Regions from separate parts of the Micromonospora sp. WMMD1076 genome, predicted to be linked through region 3. Evidence: riboswitches for the same ligand, from Rfam matches in the RefSeq annotation. Region 3 holds a riboswitch; each other region holds the start of a gene.

Region 1 (4,031 bases), 3.1 Mb from region 3:
TCCGACCTGCATCACGTCGGGCTCTATCTCGGCAACGGGGTGATGGTGCACGCGCCACGTACCGGCAAACCGGTCCAGGTGTCGAGCATCAACACCCAGCCGCTCGCCGGCTTCGTCCGGGTCAGCTGACACCACCTCTGCCGTCGGAAAGGCCCCCGGTCCGTGTGGACCGGGGGCCTTTCCGTGTGTGGTGGCGGGTCAGCGCGGCGCGCCGATCGGGGACGGCAGGATCAGCACGTCGTCCAGGTTCACGAACATGATCCGGTGACCGAACTGGACCTGCACGTAGCGGTTTTCGCCGCGGACCACGGTCCGGTCACCCGGTGCCGAACCGTCGAACGAGACCGCCCGGTAGTACTCGCCGGGCAGCACCCCGCCCACCGCGTACCGCTGGCCGGCGGCGAACGTGTACTGAAGCGGCGAGATGGTCTGGTACGGGATGGTGTCCGGGTAGGCGGCCTGCTCCGGGTAGGCCCGCCCGTACACCGGGATGGTGGCCTTGCCGGGCCGCGGCGTCACGACGAAGCCGGTGGCCCACTTGGCCGTCGGCGCGGAGGCCGGGTTGAGGAACCACGCCTTCTGGCCGAGGTACCAGATCGCTGTCCAGTCACCCTGGCGGCCGGCGAGCGCGTACGTCTGACCGGCCGAGGCGCGGGCGCCGTGGTCGGAGATGTACATCGTGTCCGGCGTGCCGTCCGGGCGCAGCCCGAGGTCGTTGACCAGCGGGGCGTCCAGGCTCGGCGCGGTCCGCAGGACCACCGCGGAAGAGCCGCGCGACGGGCACGGCTGGGCCGGCGGGGTGGGCGTCGGGACGCCGGGCGGCTGCTGGTTGCAGCCGAGGAACGCGGGCCGGTTGGTGGCGAAGTCCGGGTCGATGGTGACCAGGCCGGTCCGGGCCGTGCCGGTGGTCCGGAACGGCGCCTTCATCAGGTCGAAGTAGTGCGACCAGTCCCAGTACGGACCCGGATCCCAGTGCATGCCGCGCACCGTGCCGGCGGTGGTGCCGGGCACGTTGTCGTGGCCGATGATGTGCTGCCGGTCCATCGGGATGCCGAACTTCAGCGCCAGGTGGCGGACCAGCTTGGCGGAGGTCCGGTACATCGCCTCGGTGTACCAGGTGCCCTGGCCGGCGAAGCCCTCGTGCTCCAGGCCGATGGACTTGGCGTTGACGTACCAGTTGCCGGCGTGCCAGCCCACGTCCTTGGTCTTGACATGCTGGGCGATGTAGCCGTCCACCGAGCGCAGCGTGTAGTGCCAGGCCAGATAGTCGGCCCGCTTCACCAGGTCGACGCTCGGGCCGAAGTAGCCCTCGGTGTCGTGGATGACGATGTACTCGATCTTCTGCTGCTTCGGCCGGTTGCCCAGGTCGTGGTTGCCGTAGTCGCCCGGGTCGGCGCTGAGCTGCTCGTAGGGCGCGGGGATCCACTCACAGGCCAGCCGGACCGGGCACTCCAGCCCGTCCGGCCGCTCGGCGCGGCGCAGGCCGAGCCGGGTCACCGCGGAGCGGTCCGGCTTCGCGGCGGTCGCGGCGAGCGTGACCCGCTGCCCGTCGTCGGTGGTCCGGGTGGCGCCCTGGCCGAGCTGGTCGTAGACCTCGTCGGCGAAGGCCTCCGCGGCGTCGGCCGTGTCCGCGCCGGAGTAGCGGGCCACCGCGCCGTACCAGGCCGCCGGGTCGCTGCCGGCGCCGACCGGCCCGCCCAGAGCCTTCTGGTACGACGCCAGCAGCGCGGCGCCGCCGCGGATGTTCGCGGCCGGGTCGGTACGCAGCGCCCGCGCGTCGAACCCGGTGAGCGCGGCGGCGGCGTCGAGCGTCTGGAGGGAGGCGGGCGGCAGCGGCGTCTCCTGGGTCGGCGCGGCGGCGGTGGCCGGGTCGAGCGTGAGCGGGCGGGAGTCGTCGCCGCGCGGGTCCTCGTCCTCGTCGACGTGGGCGCTGCCCGGGGTGGCGAGGATGTGCGCGGCGTCGGTCAGGTGCATCGGGCCGTAGCCGCCGCTGGTGCTCGGCTGCCCGGTGTGGGTGTCCCAGCGGGACTCCAGATAGGAGACACCGAGCAGCACGTTCTGCGGTACGCCGTACTCGGCCGCTGCGGCGGCGTACTGTTGTTGCCGTTCCGAGGCGGGCGCGGCGGTGTCCGGCGCGGCTGTCACCGGGCCGGTGGTCGCCAGCGCGGTGGCTGTCGCCACTGCGGCGGCGAGCAGTATCCGTCTGCCCGACGGCGGGGCGGAGAGGTGCATCGAACCTCCTGGACAGGGATGGGGGTCACTGCGTTTCCACCCTCACTCCGCGCACCCGCGAGGGTCAATACCTTTCCAGCAGGTATTCTGTGTTGAAAGAAAACTTCACCTGTGGGCGAGGGCTGACCTGTCATCGCGTACGGAGTGTCACGCCGCTGGAAGTTGCGGATCGATAACGGCGGTCCCTACTCTGGTGAATCGTCGGCCGCACGTCTCACCGTCCAACCCGGTCGGTGACGGTCCGACACCGCCGAGTCGCCTCCGGGCGAGCCGGGGAACCAGGTACCTGGGGTGAATCCGCAGCGATGCGGTAGGGCGGCTCCCTTCCCGCCCGAATCCGTCAGCTAACCCGGTAGGCGATACGGAAGAAGGAGTACGGACGCCCGGTGGCACTCCATGCCCCGCGGCCGTCGTCGAACCGGTCGGTCGACCGGTCCCTCGGCGCGCCGCGTACCCGCTGGTCCCGCTTCACCATCGCCCTCGCCGCCCTCGTCGGCACCGCCGTCGTCCTGACCGGCGGCGCCACCGCGGCACACGCCGAACCCTCGGTCGCCGAGATCGAGGCGCAGATCGACAGCGACTGGAACAAACTCGAACCGGTCATCGAACAGGTGAACGCCGTACGCGAGCAGCTCGCCGCGCGGCGCAAGCAGGCCGACGCGCTCGGCCGGCAGATCGCACCCCTCCAGGCCCGGGTGGACGCCGCGCTCGGCCAGGTCGGCGGACTCGCCGCCGACGCCTACAAGGGCGACAACCTCTCCACTGTCAACGCGCTGCTGGGCAGCCGCTCGCCCGGCGACCTGGTCAACGGCCTGGAGCTGCTCGACCGCTTCGCGCACCGCCAGCACGAGCAGGTGCGATCCGTCGAGGCGCTGCGCGACGAACTGGCGGCCAAGAAGAGGCCGCTGGACGAGATGATCGCCGGGCTGGCGCGTACCGAGGCCCAGCTCGCGGTGAAGAAGAAGCAGATCGACGCCGAGATCGCCCGGCTGCAGAAGCTGCGGCTCAAGGTGTACGGCAACGGTGGCGGCGGCCCGCTGCGCCCGGCCCCCTGCCCGGCCGGCTACCCCGGTGGCCCGGCCGGGGCGGCGGTCAAGTTCGCCTGCGCCCAGATCGGCAAGATCTACGTCTGGGGCGCCGCCGGCCCGGACCATTTCGACTGCTCGGGCCTGACCATGGCGGCCTGGGCCAAGGGCGGCGTCTCGCTGCCGCACAACGCGCGCCAGCAGCACGGCATGACGAAGCGGGTGAGCCGGGCCGAGCTGCGCGCCGGTGACCTCGTCTTCTACTACGGCGACCTGCACCACGTGGCGATGTACGTGGGCGACGGCTGGGTGGTGCACGCCTCCCAGTCCGGCAAGCCGATCACCATGAAGCGGGTCGACGACGGCGACATCAACAGCTACGGCCGGGTGTAAGGAAGGGCCCCCTCTTAACGCCTCCGGTAGAGGAGGGGGCCCCTGTTAACAACTGCGGGTGCCGTCAGCGCGTCGGCCAGGTGCGCCAGCTCCGCCAGGACCGGCTCGGCGTCGGGCCGCGCTGGCCCTGGTACCGCGAACCGTAGACGGCCGAGCCGTACGGGTGCTCGGCCGGCGAGGAGAGCCGGAAGATGCAGAGCTGCCCGATCTTCATGCCCGGCCAGAGCGTGATCGGCAGGTTCGCCACGTTCGACAGCTCCAGCGTGACGTGACCGGAGAAGCCCGGGTCGATGAAACCGGCTGTCGAGTGGGTCAGCAGCCCCAGACGCCCGAGGCTCGAGTTGTGTGTGGGAATGAACGATCGCCCGGCGAGGAACATCC
Region 2 (4,031 bases), 1.5 Mb from region 3:
TGACGGAGACCCGGCAGTGATCCGGAAGTCACCCACAGTTCAGTTGCATACATAGCGATGTGAACATACATTGAGCCTGGCCGGTACGGGGCAGGAAGGGTGTTGGCGTGGGCGCAGGTCATGACCACAGCGGCGCGGTGACGAACGCGGCACACCGCCACCGGGGCCGCCTCTGGGCCGCCTTCGCGCTGCTCGCCGCCCTGATGGTGGTCGAGGCGGTGGCCGCGTTCACAACCGGCTCGCTGGCCCTGCTCTCCGACGCCGGGCACATGTTCACCGACGTCCTCGGCATCGGCATGGCGCTGGCCGCGATCACCGCCACCCGCCGCGCCGGCACCGACCCGCAGCGCACGTTCGGGCTCTACCGGCTGGAGGTGCTCGCCGCCCTCGCCAACGCCGTGCTGCTCGGCGCCGTCGCGATCTACGTCCTGGTCGAGGCGGTACGCCGGTTCGGCGAGCCGCCGGAGGTGCTGGCCGGCCCGATGCTCGTGGTGGCGGTGCTCGGCCTGCTCGCCAACATCATCGCGTTCGCGCTGCTGCGCGCCGGGTCGAAGGAGAGCATCAACCTGCGCGGGGCGTACCTGGAGGTGCTCGGCGACCTGCTCGGCTCGCTCGGCGTGATCGCCGCCGCGCTGGTCATCACGGTGACCGACTGGTGGTGGGCGGACCCGCTGGTCGCCGTCGGGATCGGCCTGTTCATCCTGCCGCGCACCTGGCGGCTCGGCCGGGCCGCGCTGCGCATCCTGGTGCAGGCCGCGCCGGAGCACCTCCAGGTCACAGCCGTGCACGACCGGCTGGCCGCCGTACCCGGCGTGGCCGAGGTGCACGACCTGCACGTCTGGACGCTCACCTCGGGCATGGAGGTGGCCTCGGCGCACCTGACCACCGACCCGGGCGTGGACCCGGGCGTGGTGCTGGCCGCCGCGCGGGCCGCCCTGCACGAGGACTTCTCCATCGATCACGCCACGTTGCAGGTCGAACCCGGAGCGTCGGCCGGAGTGTGCGGACAGACCGAGTGGTGATTAGGACACACTTAAATCCCTGTGGCTAATGTAGTCTTATGCCGGTTTTGCCCCGCCTAGTGGCGCTGCTCGACGGAGCCGCGCCCGGGCAGCGCCGGTAGTCTCGGTCGCGGCCGCACCCGCGGACGCCACCCGGCCCCGGTGGGGCGGCCGTCGCCTAATCGTCCGCAGGGACGAGCCGGGGAACCACGTACGTGGGGTGCATCCGCGTCAGCGGTAGGGATTTTCCGTCCCGAACCCGTCAGCTAACCCGGTCGGCGTTGACGGAAGGACGTGTGCATGCCCGCAGTGGCACCTGTACGACGGACGGCCGCCCGGTTGGCGGCCCTGCTCGTCGCGACGCTGGCCCTCGGCGTCGCGACCGTTCCGGCCTCCCCCGCCTCCGCGGCGCCGGTGACCGGCCTGCTCGCCGCAGCGCCCGGCGACGACGAGGGTGGCACGCCCGAACTGCGTGCCCAGCTCGACGCGGCCGGCAAGGGCTGGCTGGAGGCGAAGGCCGCGCTCAACCGGTCGGTGACCCGCCAGAAGCAGCTCAACGACCAGCTCAAGACGGTCGGCGCCGAACTGGCCGTCCGCGACGCCAAGGTCGGCGAGATCGCCGTCGTGGCGTACCGCAACGGCCGCCTGGGCACCGCCGGGGCGCTGCTCGGCAGCAGCAGCCCGGAGGGCTTCATGGACCGGGCCGCCGCGCTGGAGCAGGTCGCCGCGCACGAGGACCGTACGCTGCGCGACCTGATCACCACCCGGGACGAGGCCACCCGCACCCGCGCCCAGCTCGACGCAGAGATCCGCGAACAGCGCAAGCAGGTGACGGTGATGGCCAAGCGCAAGGAGCAGGCCGAGCGCGCCCTGGAGGTGGCGAACGACAGCACCTCGCGCAGCAGCAGCGGCGGTGGCAGCGTCCAGGGCACCTCCGGCAAGAACGCGAAGCCGGCACCGCGCAACTCGGACGGCTCCTGGCCGTCGGAGTCGTGCAGCGTCAACGACCCCACCCCGGCGAACGGCTGCATCACCCCGCGCACGCTGCACGCGCTGCAACAGGCCAAGGCGGCGGGCTTCACCAGGTACGTCTCGTGCCACCGGCCCAGCGGCTCGGGTGAGCACCCGAAGGGGCGGGCCTGCGACTTCGCCGCGCAGAAGAACGGCTTCGGCGGCGTGGCCACCGGCGGTGACCGGACGTACGGCAACAACCTGGCCGCGTACTTCGTGCGCAACGCCGACCCGCTCGCCGTGCTCTACGTGATCTGGTTCAAGCAGATCTGGCTGCCCAGCAGCGGGTGGAAGTCGTACAGCGGCGGCAACGGCGACCCGTCCAGCGACCACACCAACCACGTGCACCTGTCGGTGTACTGAGCCGCCCCGAGAGGGCCGGCCGGATCAGGCCGGCCGACCCTCCAGGGTCGCTCCGAGACGCGCCGCCAGGCCCAGGTGAGCCGCCCGGGCCTGGCGGAACGCGTACCCGAACAGTGGCGCCGGCGCGGTGAGCGTGATCTCCACGTCGATGCGTACCGTGCCGTCGGGCTCGTCGCGCAGCCGGGTGTGGTTGCGGACGGTCGTCGCGGGCTGCTGCCGCGCCACCGTGACCACCTCGTCCTCGCCGGCGATCAGCACGTCCGCCTGGTACGTGACCGGGAAGTGCAGCGGGCCGAGTTGCAGCCGGTCGGTGATCGCGTAGCTGGCCAGCGCGCCCGGCCGGGACGGCAGCTTCCGGACCCGGACGATCAGCGGATGCAGCTCACCCTGGCGACTCAGGTCACCGAGCAGGGCCACCGCTTCGGCCCGGCTGCACCGGGCCTGCACGGTGTAGCTGAAGCTGTCGCTGCTCTGCAAGCGGGGCCCCCTCGCCGTCGTGCGTCGCGACGATCGTCCCGTACCGACGCCGGACTGGCAACGGGTAGAAGGTCCCCTGGCCGCAGGGGGTGTGAGCGGCACGCTCAGGCGCCGGGCAGCACCTCGGGGGTGTCGTCGGCGAACCACGGCTCGGGCGCGCCGAACAGGCCGAGCAGGCCGGTCACCCAGAGCTGCCGGTGCACGAACCGGCTCGGCTCGGTGACCACGAGCTTGACGCCGCTGACCTCGCAGGTCTGGAAGCCGGCGACCATGGCGCTGATGCCGACCGAGTCGATGAACGTGACGAGCCGCATGTTCAGCTCGATCCGCGCCGGGCGGCCCTTCGCGAGCACCTCGGCGATCGCTTCCCGCACCTCGTACGCGGTGTCGACGTCGATCTCCCCACGGGGCGCGATCTGGACGACACCACCCGGCCGCACCGACTTCACGATCGACAGGCTCACGCGAGCACCTCCACTCGCCCGAAACGGGCGCCTCATCAGTACGCGGGCCGCGACCGAGAGTATTCCTCCAACGGCCCGGTCGCCACCCCCCGGGATGAGCAATTCGCGAACTGGGCACACCTGGGCGTACCCAATCCGGACCTCCGGGTTCCAGTTTCCCCTTCAAGGCGGGTCACGACCAGCCGTGCGGCCGGGCGGACCCGCCGATCCGCCGACCAGGGTAGCGGGCGCACGCACGTCCCGCGGGCACCGGTCCCGGCACGTTAGGGTGGTTCGTCCCGTTCGCCGCTCGCGGGCCGCGAACGCGGCATGGTTTGCCGGGCGCGCCGGTGGGGCACTGCCGGAGACAGTGAACCCGCCGGATGGACACCGGAGTCCGAAGTGGCCGCCGGCCTTCGGCACCCGAGGAGGTACAACGATGTTCGGATCCAACCTGCTGGACCGCCGGGGCAAGGCCGAGCGGGTCGCCGACCAGGCGTGGCAGCACCTGGTCTCGGCCGTCGGTTCCGCCGGTGACAGCGTGCGCGACGCCACCCGGACCGCCCGCCGCAGTTCCTCCGGCCTCGCCGACGACGCCACCGACATGGTCGGCACCGCCGCCGAGGAGGCACGCCGCCGGGCCGGCCTCGCGTTCGACGCGCTCGCCGGCCGCCGGCCCGCGCTGCCGTGGACGCTGCTGATCGCGGCGGCGCTCGCCGGCGCGGCGATCGGCTGG
Region 3 (4,031 bases):
GAACTCGCCGCACCTGGAGGCGTTCCGCGCCAAGGGCTACGAGGTGCTGATCCTCACCGACCCGGTGGACGAGGTGTGGGTCGAGCGCGTCGGCGCGTACGACGGGAAGACGCTGCGCTCGGTCGCCAAGGGCCAGGTGGACCTGGAGACCGAGGAGGAGAAGGAGAAGGCCGAGGCGGAGCGCCAGGAGTACGCCGACCTGCTCACGTTCCTCGGCGGCGCGCTCGCCGACAGCGTCAGGGAGGTGCGACTGTCCACCCGGCTGACCACCTCACCGGCCTGCGTGGTGGGCGACGCGCACGACATGACGCCGACGCTGGAGAAGATGTACCGGGCGATGGGCCAGGAGGTGCCCCGGGTCAAGCGGACCCTGGAGCTGAACCCGGCCCACCCGCTGGTCACCGGGCTGCGCAAGGCGCACGGGGAGGGCGGCGACACCGCCGCGCTGACCGAGACCGCCGAGCTGCTGTACGGCATGGCGTTGCTGGCGGAGGGCGGCGAGCTGGCCGACCCGGCGCGGTTCACCCGGATCCTCGCCGACCGCCTGGCCCGCGGCCTGTAGCCCGGCCAGGCCCGGCTGGACCCGGCCCAGCCAGACCGGGCCGGCTTGATCGACTTCATCACGCCGAGGTGGCGGTATCGGGATGCCTCCGATACCGCCACCTCGCCGACCTGGCGTGGATCATGCCGGCGTGCCGGCCGAACCCTCGTGCGGGGAAGGGAGGGGGCAGGACGGGCTCCCGAAGTCGGCTACCTCACAACTGGCCGGGGAAGAACCCGTGGCGGGCCAGCGGCTCGACGATCTGGTGCTCCTCGTACGACAGGTGCGACAGCAGCGTGTCGGTGAGCAGGTCCACCGCCTCCCGGAGCTGCGTGAAGTCGCCGGGCCGACGGACCAGCTCCACGAGCGCGCGGTCGACGCTCTCCACCACCCCGTGGATCACGACGGCCGGTGTCCCAGACCTCGCGGATCACCCGGATCGCCTCGTCGAGGGCGTCGACGGCGGCGCCGGGGGCCAGGCGCCGCCCGCCCGCCGCCTCGATCGCGTCCCAGAACGCGCCCGCGCCGAGCCCCAGCTCGACCCGGCCGCCGGTGAGCAGGTCCAGGCTGGCGACGCTGCGGGCCAGCACCACCGGCTGGCGCAACGGCAGGTTGAGGACGTTTCCGGCCAGGCGGATGCGTTCGGTGGCGGCTGCCACGTAGGACATCAGCGTCCAGGTGTCCAGGAAGCCCGGCTGGTACGGATGGTCCTGGAACGTGACCAGGTCCAGCCCGACCTGCTCGCAGAGCCGGGCCAGCGCCACCACCTGGTCGGGCTGCCCGGCGGCGGGGGTGACGAAGCCGCCGAAGGTCGGCTCGTGTCCGTGATCGGCCATCGGTCCCGCCCCTCCCGTGATCTTGCCCGGCCCTGCCACCGTAGCGCCGCGGCCGGTAGCCCGGCCGGGTGAAGAGCGTCACAAGAAGCGGACGATCGTCGCAAATCGCTCCTAGCGTCGGTTTCGTTCGCAGACGCGGACACCGCGGGCCGGAAACGCCAAATCCCGCCGCCGTCCCCGGTAACCGAACCTCGCGCGGGAGCGGGGGAACCACACGTTCCACGGTGCATCGTCACCTCGGGGTGAAGCCGCCACCGGCGGCCGGGCTCCTCGGCCCGAACCCGACAGCTCACCTCGTCGGCGTGGAGGAATCCACATGGCAACTGAATACTCAGCCCGAAGCCGCCGTACCGCTCTCGGAGCGGCCCTGGCCGGCGCCGCAGTCGGCGCCGCGAGCCTGTTCGGCCCGGCCGCTCCGGCCGGCGCGGGCGTCAACTGGGACGCGGTCGCGCGCTGCGAATCGGGCGGCAACTGGAAGATCAACACTGGTAACGGCTACTACGGCGGGCTCCAGTTCTCCCGCGCCACCTGGAACGGCTACGGCGGCCAGAGATACGCCGCCCGCGCCGACCTGGCCAGCCGGTCCGAGCAGATCGCCGTCGCGGGGAAGGTGCTGCGCGGTCAGGGCATCGGCGCGTGGCCGGTCTGCGGCAAGAAGGGCGGCTCGGCGAGCGTGGCGACCCGGTCCGAGCGGGCCACCACAAAGGCGGCACCGGAGCGGGCCGCCACGCGCAAGGCCGCGCCGGAGCGGGCGGCCACCCGCAGGGCCGCGTCGGAGCGCGCCACGACGACGGTGGCCCTGCGGTCGTCGTCCGGCGCCGGGACGTACCTGGTCCGGCGTGGTGACACGCTGTCGGAGATCGCCGTGACGCAGCGCGTCGACGGCGGCTGGCGCGCCCTGCACGAGCGCAACCGCGCGGTGGTCGGCGACGATCCCGGCCTGATCTTCCCCGGTCAGCGGCTGCGGCTGCACTGACAGCCGCCGAGAACGCCCGGCCGGGGCGACCCGGCCGGGCGTCCGCCCCGTCCGCGACACGCCGCGTCGACGGGTGTCCGGCCTGCTCCCGGCGTCCGGGAGACGGCCCGCGGCGGCAGTACCGCGATTCGTCGGAGCCGGTTGCTAGGGTCACGATGCTCGGCTAAGACGTGAAGAAAGCGCGGATATGACCAACGACCCGTTCTCGGCGGCCGCGAGCATCGACGAGCTGCTGACCCGCACACAGCAGGCGCTCACCGCGATGCGGTCCCGGGCCTCGGCGCACGCCGACGGCGAGCCCGGCGACCTGCTGCGCGCCGAGGGCACGGCCGCCGGTGGCCGGGTTCGCGCGGTCGCCGTCCAGGGTGGCCGGCTGGATTCCGTGACGATCGACCCGGAGCTGGCCGGCGAGCCTCCGGAGGTCCTCTGCGGACACTTCGTCACCGCCGCCAACGCGGCGCTGTCCGAGCTGGACGCCCGGGTCAGCGCGTCGGCGCGGGCCGACGCCGATGCGCTCGCCGCCCGGCTCGGCAGCATGGGCGACCAGGCCGAGCTGTTCGGCCGCGCGATGCACGAGGCGGCCGCGCGGATCCACCGCGACCGCGGCACCGCGTCCCAGGGCGCGCGCCGGGCCTGACACGGCGAAACGGCGCCGAGCCGACACGGGACGCCGGCCCGACGCGACGGGACGCTGGGCCGACACGGCGAGGCGGCCGGCCGCCGGGAGGACGACGACCGGCCGCGCACGCCACTGTCAGCTCAGGGTGACCGCGGTGTCGTCGACGACGAAGGACGTCTGCAACGAGCTGTCCTCCACCCCGCTGAACGAGATGGTCGCCGTGGTGCCTGCGAGCGACGAGATGTCGAAGGACCGCTGCGCGTAGCCGGCGGCCTTGTTCAGGTTGGAGTAGGTGGCCAGCGTGGTGCTGCCCGCCTTCACGGTGAGCTTGTCGTACGCGGTGCTCGTGGTCGACTCCGCGCTGTCGATGTGCAGCCAGAAGCTCAACGTCGCCCGGCATCCGGCCGGGATCGTCACCGACTGGCTGAGCGTGTCGGTGTGCGACGAGCCGTACCCGTCGAGCCACGCCTTGTACGAGCCGCCGTGCGCGGCCTGGCCGCTGTCGGTGGTGATGACGCCGGACGAGGCGCTCCAGCTCACGTTGCCGGACTCGAAGCCCGGGTTGGCGAGCTTGTTGCCGGAGCAGCCGCCCGACGGCGGGGTGGTCGTGGTGCTCGGGGTGGGCGTCGGAGTGCCGCCGGCGCAGGTCGGGTCACCGGACTGGGCCGGCACGCTCACCGCGTCCCAGGCCGCCTTGACGGTGTTGAACTCCGCGCAGCTGCCCGGGTAGAGGTTCTTCGCCGCCTGCAGCGTCCAGGTGCGGTACTTCAGGTACGACGAGGACGAGGTCTTCAGCAGCATGCCGTTGTACATGATCTTCATGGCCTTCTGGATGCCCAGGCCGGTCACGCTGCTGCCGTTGCAGGTCGAGCTGGACGGCTGCCCGTTGGTCGGGCTGCTGCCGTTGGCGAGCAGGTAGAACCAGTGGTTGCCCGGGCCGGCCGCGGCGTGCACCTCGGTCGACGGGATGCTGCTGGAGTAGCAGTTCGGGTCGCCGAGCGCGGACGGGTTGTACATGTTGCGGATCGGGCCGGAGCCGACCAGGTTGATCTTCTCGCC
Region 4 (4,031 bases), 2.9 Mb from region 3:
AGGTGCTCGGCAGCGTCGAGTACGCGGTCACCGTGCTCGGCACCCCGCTCGTGGTGGTGCTCGGGCACGACTCGTGCGGCGCGGTCCAGGCCGCCCGGGAGGGGTTCCGGACCGGCGCCGCCCCGGTCGGGCACCTGGGCGCGGTGGTGGACGCGGTCTCGCCCAGCCTGCTGCGCGCCGCCCGCCAGGGCGTGGACGACCTGGACGGCATCGTCGACGTCCACATCGCGCAGACCGTCGAGACGCTGCTGGCCCGGTCCGCCGTGCTGGCCGAGCGGGTGGCGGCCGGGCGGTGCACGGTGGTGGGCATGTCGTACCGGCTCGCCGGCGGCGAGGTGCGGACCGTGGCGCAGTCCCCGGCTCCGCTGCCCGCTCCGGCGGCGCCCGCCGACCCGGCGCTGGCCGGCTGACACGCACGGATGACGAAGAAGGGCCGCCCTCGGGCGGCCCCTTCTCGCTGTGCCCGGGTCAGAGCATCGACATGTGGACGTGGTCGGTGTGGTTCGAGGGTCCGCTGTACGAACTCCAGCCGGTGGCCGGGAACCAGATCTGCCGGTTCCAGATGACGTAGTAGATGCCCAGCCGGTCGGCGTTGCGGATGAGGAAGGCGGCCACCTCGTTGCCGTACCTGCGGGTGTCGTTGTTGTGCCAGGCCGCGAAGCCGCTGTTCTGGAGCGACCAGTCACACGCCTTGCCCTTGGGGTGCTCCCACGGCCCGCCGGGCCGGTAGCAGCCCACGAAGCGCTTGAAGCCCGCGCGCCGGACCTCCTTGTACGCGTGCAACGTGCGCGGCGTGACGCAGCCCGAGGTGGTCGGGTCGTCCTCGCTGCACGACTCCGCCTTCCACCCGCCGTCGGCGGTACGGCCGGGGCCGATCTTGGCGACCGGTGAGGTGGCGGAGACCAGGCCGCCGGTGAAGCCGAGACCGCCGACGAGCTTCAGCGCGCGCTCGGCCTGCACCTTCTCGCGCTCCATCGCGTTCTTCTGCTTCTCCTGCTCGCGCACCTCGGCGTCGAGCGCGATCTTGGCCTGCTCGGCGCGGGTCTTGACCGCGTTGATGGCGGCCAGGCGCTGCGCGTTGAGGAGGTTCAGCTCGTCCAGGGCGTTGACCCGGCGGACGAACGAGTCGGGCGAGTTGCTCTCCAGCAGCATCGCCATCGCGCCCATCCGGCCGGTCCGGTAGGACTGGGCGGCGAGCTGGTTGACCTGCGGGCTGAGCGCTTCGAGCTCGGCCTGTGCCGTCCTCACCTCGGCCGCCAGCCGCCGCTGGCGGTCCTGCGACTTGGCGAGCTTCGCCTTGGCCTGGAGGAAGGCCCGGTTGGCGGCGTCGATCGCCTCGGTGATGAGCGGCGGTTCGCCGTCCTCCTCGTGTCCCGAGGGGGTGCCGGGGGCCGCCGCGGTGGGGGCCGCGGTCGCCGGGGTCGGCCCGGCCAGCACGGCCAGCGAGGCCAGCACGGCCACCACGGGTGTCAGCCAGCGGCGCAGGGGTGCCGTCACAGTGTTCCCTTCCGTCGGCCGCCGACCGGGTTAGCTGACGGGTTCGGGACGGAAGTGGCCCCTACCGCTGTCGCGGATTCACCCCATGTACCTGGTTCCCCGGCTCGCCCGCGGGCGATTGGGCGGCGGCACCGCTGGCGCCGGTGCGCGCCTTCGGCGGTGACCGGCAGCGAGGTTACCTGACAGCACTCCTGAGGATCTACGTCCGGAAGCCGACCAATAGCGAGATTTCGCCGTGGCGCACCGTGACCAGCGTCGCGTTTGAAATCGATGGTCACGCTGCGGAGTGTCACCATGCGGCCTCCGTGCTCTTTCCGCCGCCCAGGGCCTCCAGCGCGTCGTGGCGTCCGGCCGGCGGCCGGGCCGCGGGTGGCGCAGGCTCCGCGCCGCCCGAGCGCCGCCCGGCGGTGGTCACGATCGCGGCCAGTCCGGTCGTCAGCGGTACGGCGGCGATCAGGCCGAGCGTCGCCACCGCGCTGCGGACGATCTCCTGGGCGAGGAACTCGCTGGTGAGGATCTCGCTCACCGGGCGGGAATCGGCGACCAGGAGGAGCAGCAGCGGCAGCGAGGCGCCCGCGTACGCCAGCACGATGGTGTTGACTGTGGATGCGATGTGGGCCCGGCCGACCCGGGTCGCCGCCCGGTAGAGCTGCCGCCGGGACAGCCCGGGGTTGGCGTGCGCCAGTTCGGTGACGGTGGCCGCCTGGGTGACTGTGACGTCGTCCAGCACGCCCAGCGAGCCGATGATGATGCCGGCCAGCAGCAGCCCGTGCAGGTCCACGCCGCCCTGGAACATGGACAGCGTGGTGGCGTCCTCGCTGCCGAAACCGGTCAGGTGGGTGGCGGACGTGGCGAGCAGGCCGAGCACGCCGGTGACCACCAGGCTGCCGAGCGTGCCGAGCACCGCCACCGACGTCTGCGCGGTGATCCCGTGGGTCAGGTAGAGCACCACGAACATGATCAACGCGGCGCCCACGATCGCCACCAGCAACGGTGGCTGGCCGGCGCCGATGCCCGGCAGCACGAAGCCGAGGAGGATGGCGAAGCTGGCCACCAGGCCGCCGAGCGCGGCGAGCCCGCGCCAGCGGCCGAACGCCACGATCGCGGCGGCGAACAGCACCATCAGCCAGATCAGCGGCGTACCGCGCTGGTGCTCGGCGATGTTGTAGGACTTCACCGCCGGGTCGCCCGGGTCGGTCAGCTCGACCAGGACGACCTCGTCGCCGACCGCGACCCGGGGTGCGCCGGGCCCGGCCGGGATCGGCGTCTCGACCTGCCGGCCCGCGTCCGGGCCCTGCTCGGCGGTGACTGTCACAGTGCCGCAGGGGCCACCCCCGCCGTCCGGCGCCTCCGGGGTCGGCGGGCAGGGCTCGGTGACCACACGGGTCACTGTGCCGTGGTAGCGGGGGACGTCCGCTCCGCCGACCGGCTCCCGGTCCTGCCGGGGCCAGAGCACCAGCGTCGCGATCACGGTGAGCGCGAACAGCGGCACCACCACGGCGACGAGCAGCCGTCGTACGCCCGGCGGTGCGGCGGGTGCGGGGCGGGTGTGGTCGGCACCCATGGCGTCTCTCCCAACGGTCGCGGCGACGCCTGGTCCGCCGGACCGGTCTGGTCACCCGGCCGGCGCGGACGTGTCGACCACGTCCGGGTCGTCGCCCGGCCATGGTAGGCGGCCCGGCCGGCCGCTCCCGGACGCCGCGACCGGAGGTCTCCGCTCAGCCGCGCTTCATCAGGCGGCCGACGGCGGCCATCATCTCGGTCGCCATCTCGTCGGCCCGGCCCTCGGCGGCGCCCTCGTGCATGCAGTGCCGGGCGTGCCCGTCGAGCAGGCCCAGCCCGACCTTGTCCAGCGCCGCCTGGATGGCCGAGATCTGCGTCAGCACGTCGATGCAGTAGCGGTCGTCCTCGACCATCTTCTCGATGCCACGGACCTGGCCCTCGATCCGGCGGAGCCGGCCGAGGAGTTGGTCCTTGCTGGCGGTGTAGCCCCGGGTCGGGCTGGACGGCGCGGTCATGAGACCGAGGATAGCGTACCCCTCGGGGGTATGCTAACGTTCCGAACGTACCCCTAGGGGGTATCAGATCGGAGGGCGAGATGGAGACCACCTACCAGGTGAACGGCATGACCTGCGGGCACTGCGTCAACTCGGTGAGCACCGAGCTGAGCGCGCTTCCGGGCGTCACCGACGTCCAGGTCGACCTGGCCGGCGGCCGGGTCACCGTCACCAGTCAGAACCCGCTGGACGCGGACGCGGTCCGCGCGGCGGTCGACGAGGCCGGCTACGACCTCGCCGGTGCGTGACGGGTCCGGCGGACCCGCGACAACCGAGGAGACACCATGAACACGGCGACGAAGCTCAGCGGCTTCGCGCTCGGCCTCGTGGCGGTGTTCGGCGCGGCGTACGGGATCGGCAACCTGGCCGATCCCGTCACGCCGGCCGCCGAGACCCGCCACGACGACAGCGACCACGGGGCCGGCGACGCCGGTCACGGTGACGAGAGCCACGCGGGCGGCGCCCCCGCGCACCTGC

Evidence for each region. Region 3 has a riboswitch for cyclic di-AMP ahead of O7622_RS20355 (transglycosylase family protein). Riboswitches for the same ligand answer to the same signal wherever they lie in the genome.
Region 1: another riboswitch for cyclic di-AMP. It lies ahead of O7622_RS04725 (C40 family peptidase); the one in region 3 lies ahead of O7622_RS20355 (transglycosylase family protein).
Region 2: another riboswitch for cyclic di-AMP. It lies ahead of O7622_RS26165 (hypothetical protein); the one in region 3 lies ahead of O7622_RS20355 (transglycosylase family protein).
Region 4: another riboswitch for cyclic di-AMP. It lies ahead of O7622_RS07045 (hypothetical protein); the one in region 3 lies ahead of O7622_RS20355 (transglycosylase family protein).

Annotation. Positions count from the first base shown of each region.
Region 1 is NZ_CP120862.1:958,504-962,534, forward strand. It holds gene O7622_RS04715 (C40 family peptidase) at 1-129, shown strand, start outside; gene O7622_RS04720 (peptidoglycan recognition family protein) at 199-2,232, opposite strand; cyclic di-AMP (ydaO/yuaA leader) riboswitch at 2,471-2,605, shown strand; gene O7622_RS04725 (C40 family peptidase) at 2,619-3,650, shown strand; partial or broken gene dcd (dCTP deaminase) at 3,715-3,990, opposite strand.
Region 2 is NZ_CP120862.1:5,814,662-5,818,692, forward strand. It holds gene O7622_RS26155 (AAA family ATPase) at 1-3, shown strand, start outside; gene O7622_RS26160 (cation diffusion facilitator family transporter) at 108-1,022, shown strand; cyclic di-AMP (ydaO/yuaA leader) riboswitch at 1,167-1,297, shown strand; gene O7622_RS26165 (hypothetical protein) at 1,302-2,375, shown strand; gene O7622_RS26170 (SRPBCC family protein) at 2,400-2,852, opposite strand; gene O7622_RS26175 (STAS domain-containing protein) at 2,957-3,316, opposite strand; gene O7622_RS26180 (hypothetical protein) at 3,735-4,031, shown strand, end outside.
Region 3 is NZ_CP120862.1:4,274,310-4,278,340, reverse strand. It holds gene htpG (molecular chaperone HtpG) at 1-562, shown strand, start outside; gene O7622_RS20365 (hypothetical protein) at 756-944, opposite strand; partial or broken gene O7622_RS20360 (LLM class flavin-dependent oxidoreductase) at 991-1,377, opposite strand; cyclic di-AMP (ydaO/yuaA leader) riboswitch at 1,550-1,695, shown strand; gene O7622_RS20355 (transglycosylase family protein) at 1,694-2,353, shown strand; gene O7622_RS20350 (YbaB/EbfC family nucleoid-associated protein) at 2,541-2,990, shown strand; gene O7622_RS20345 (M4 family metallopeptidase) at 3,108-4,031, opposite strand, start outside.
Region 4 is NZ_CP120862.1:1,422,411-1,426,441, forward strand. It holds gene O7622_RS07040 (carbonic anhydrase) at 1-410, shown strand, start outside; gene O7622_RS07045 (hypothetical protein) at 469-1,497, opposite strand; cyclic di-AMP (ydaO/yuaA leader) riboswitch at 1,501-1,632, opposite strand; gene O7622_RS07050 (YibE/F family protein) at 1,787-3,061, opposite strand; gene O7622_RS07055 (metal-sensitive transcriptional regulator) at 3,216-3,515, opposite strand; gene O7622_RS07060 (heavy-metal-associated domain-containing protein) at 3,596-3,802, shown strand; gene O7622_RS07065 (hypothetical protein) at 3,839-4,031, shown strand, end outside.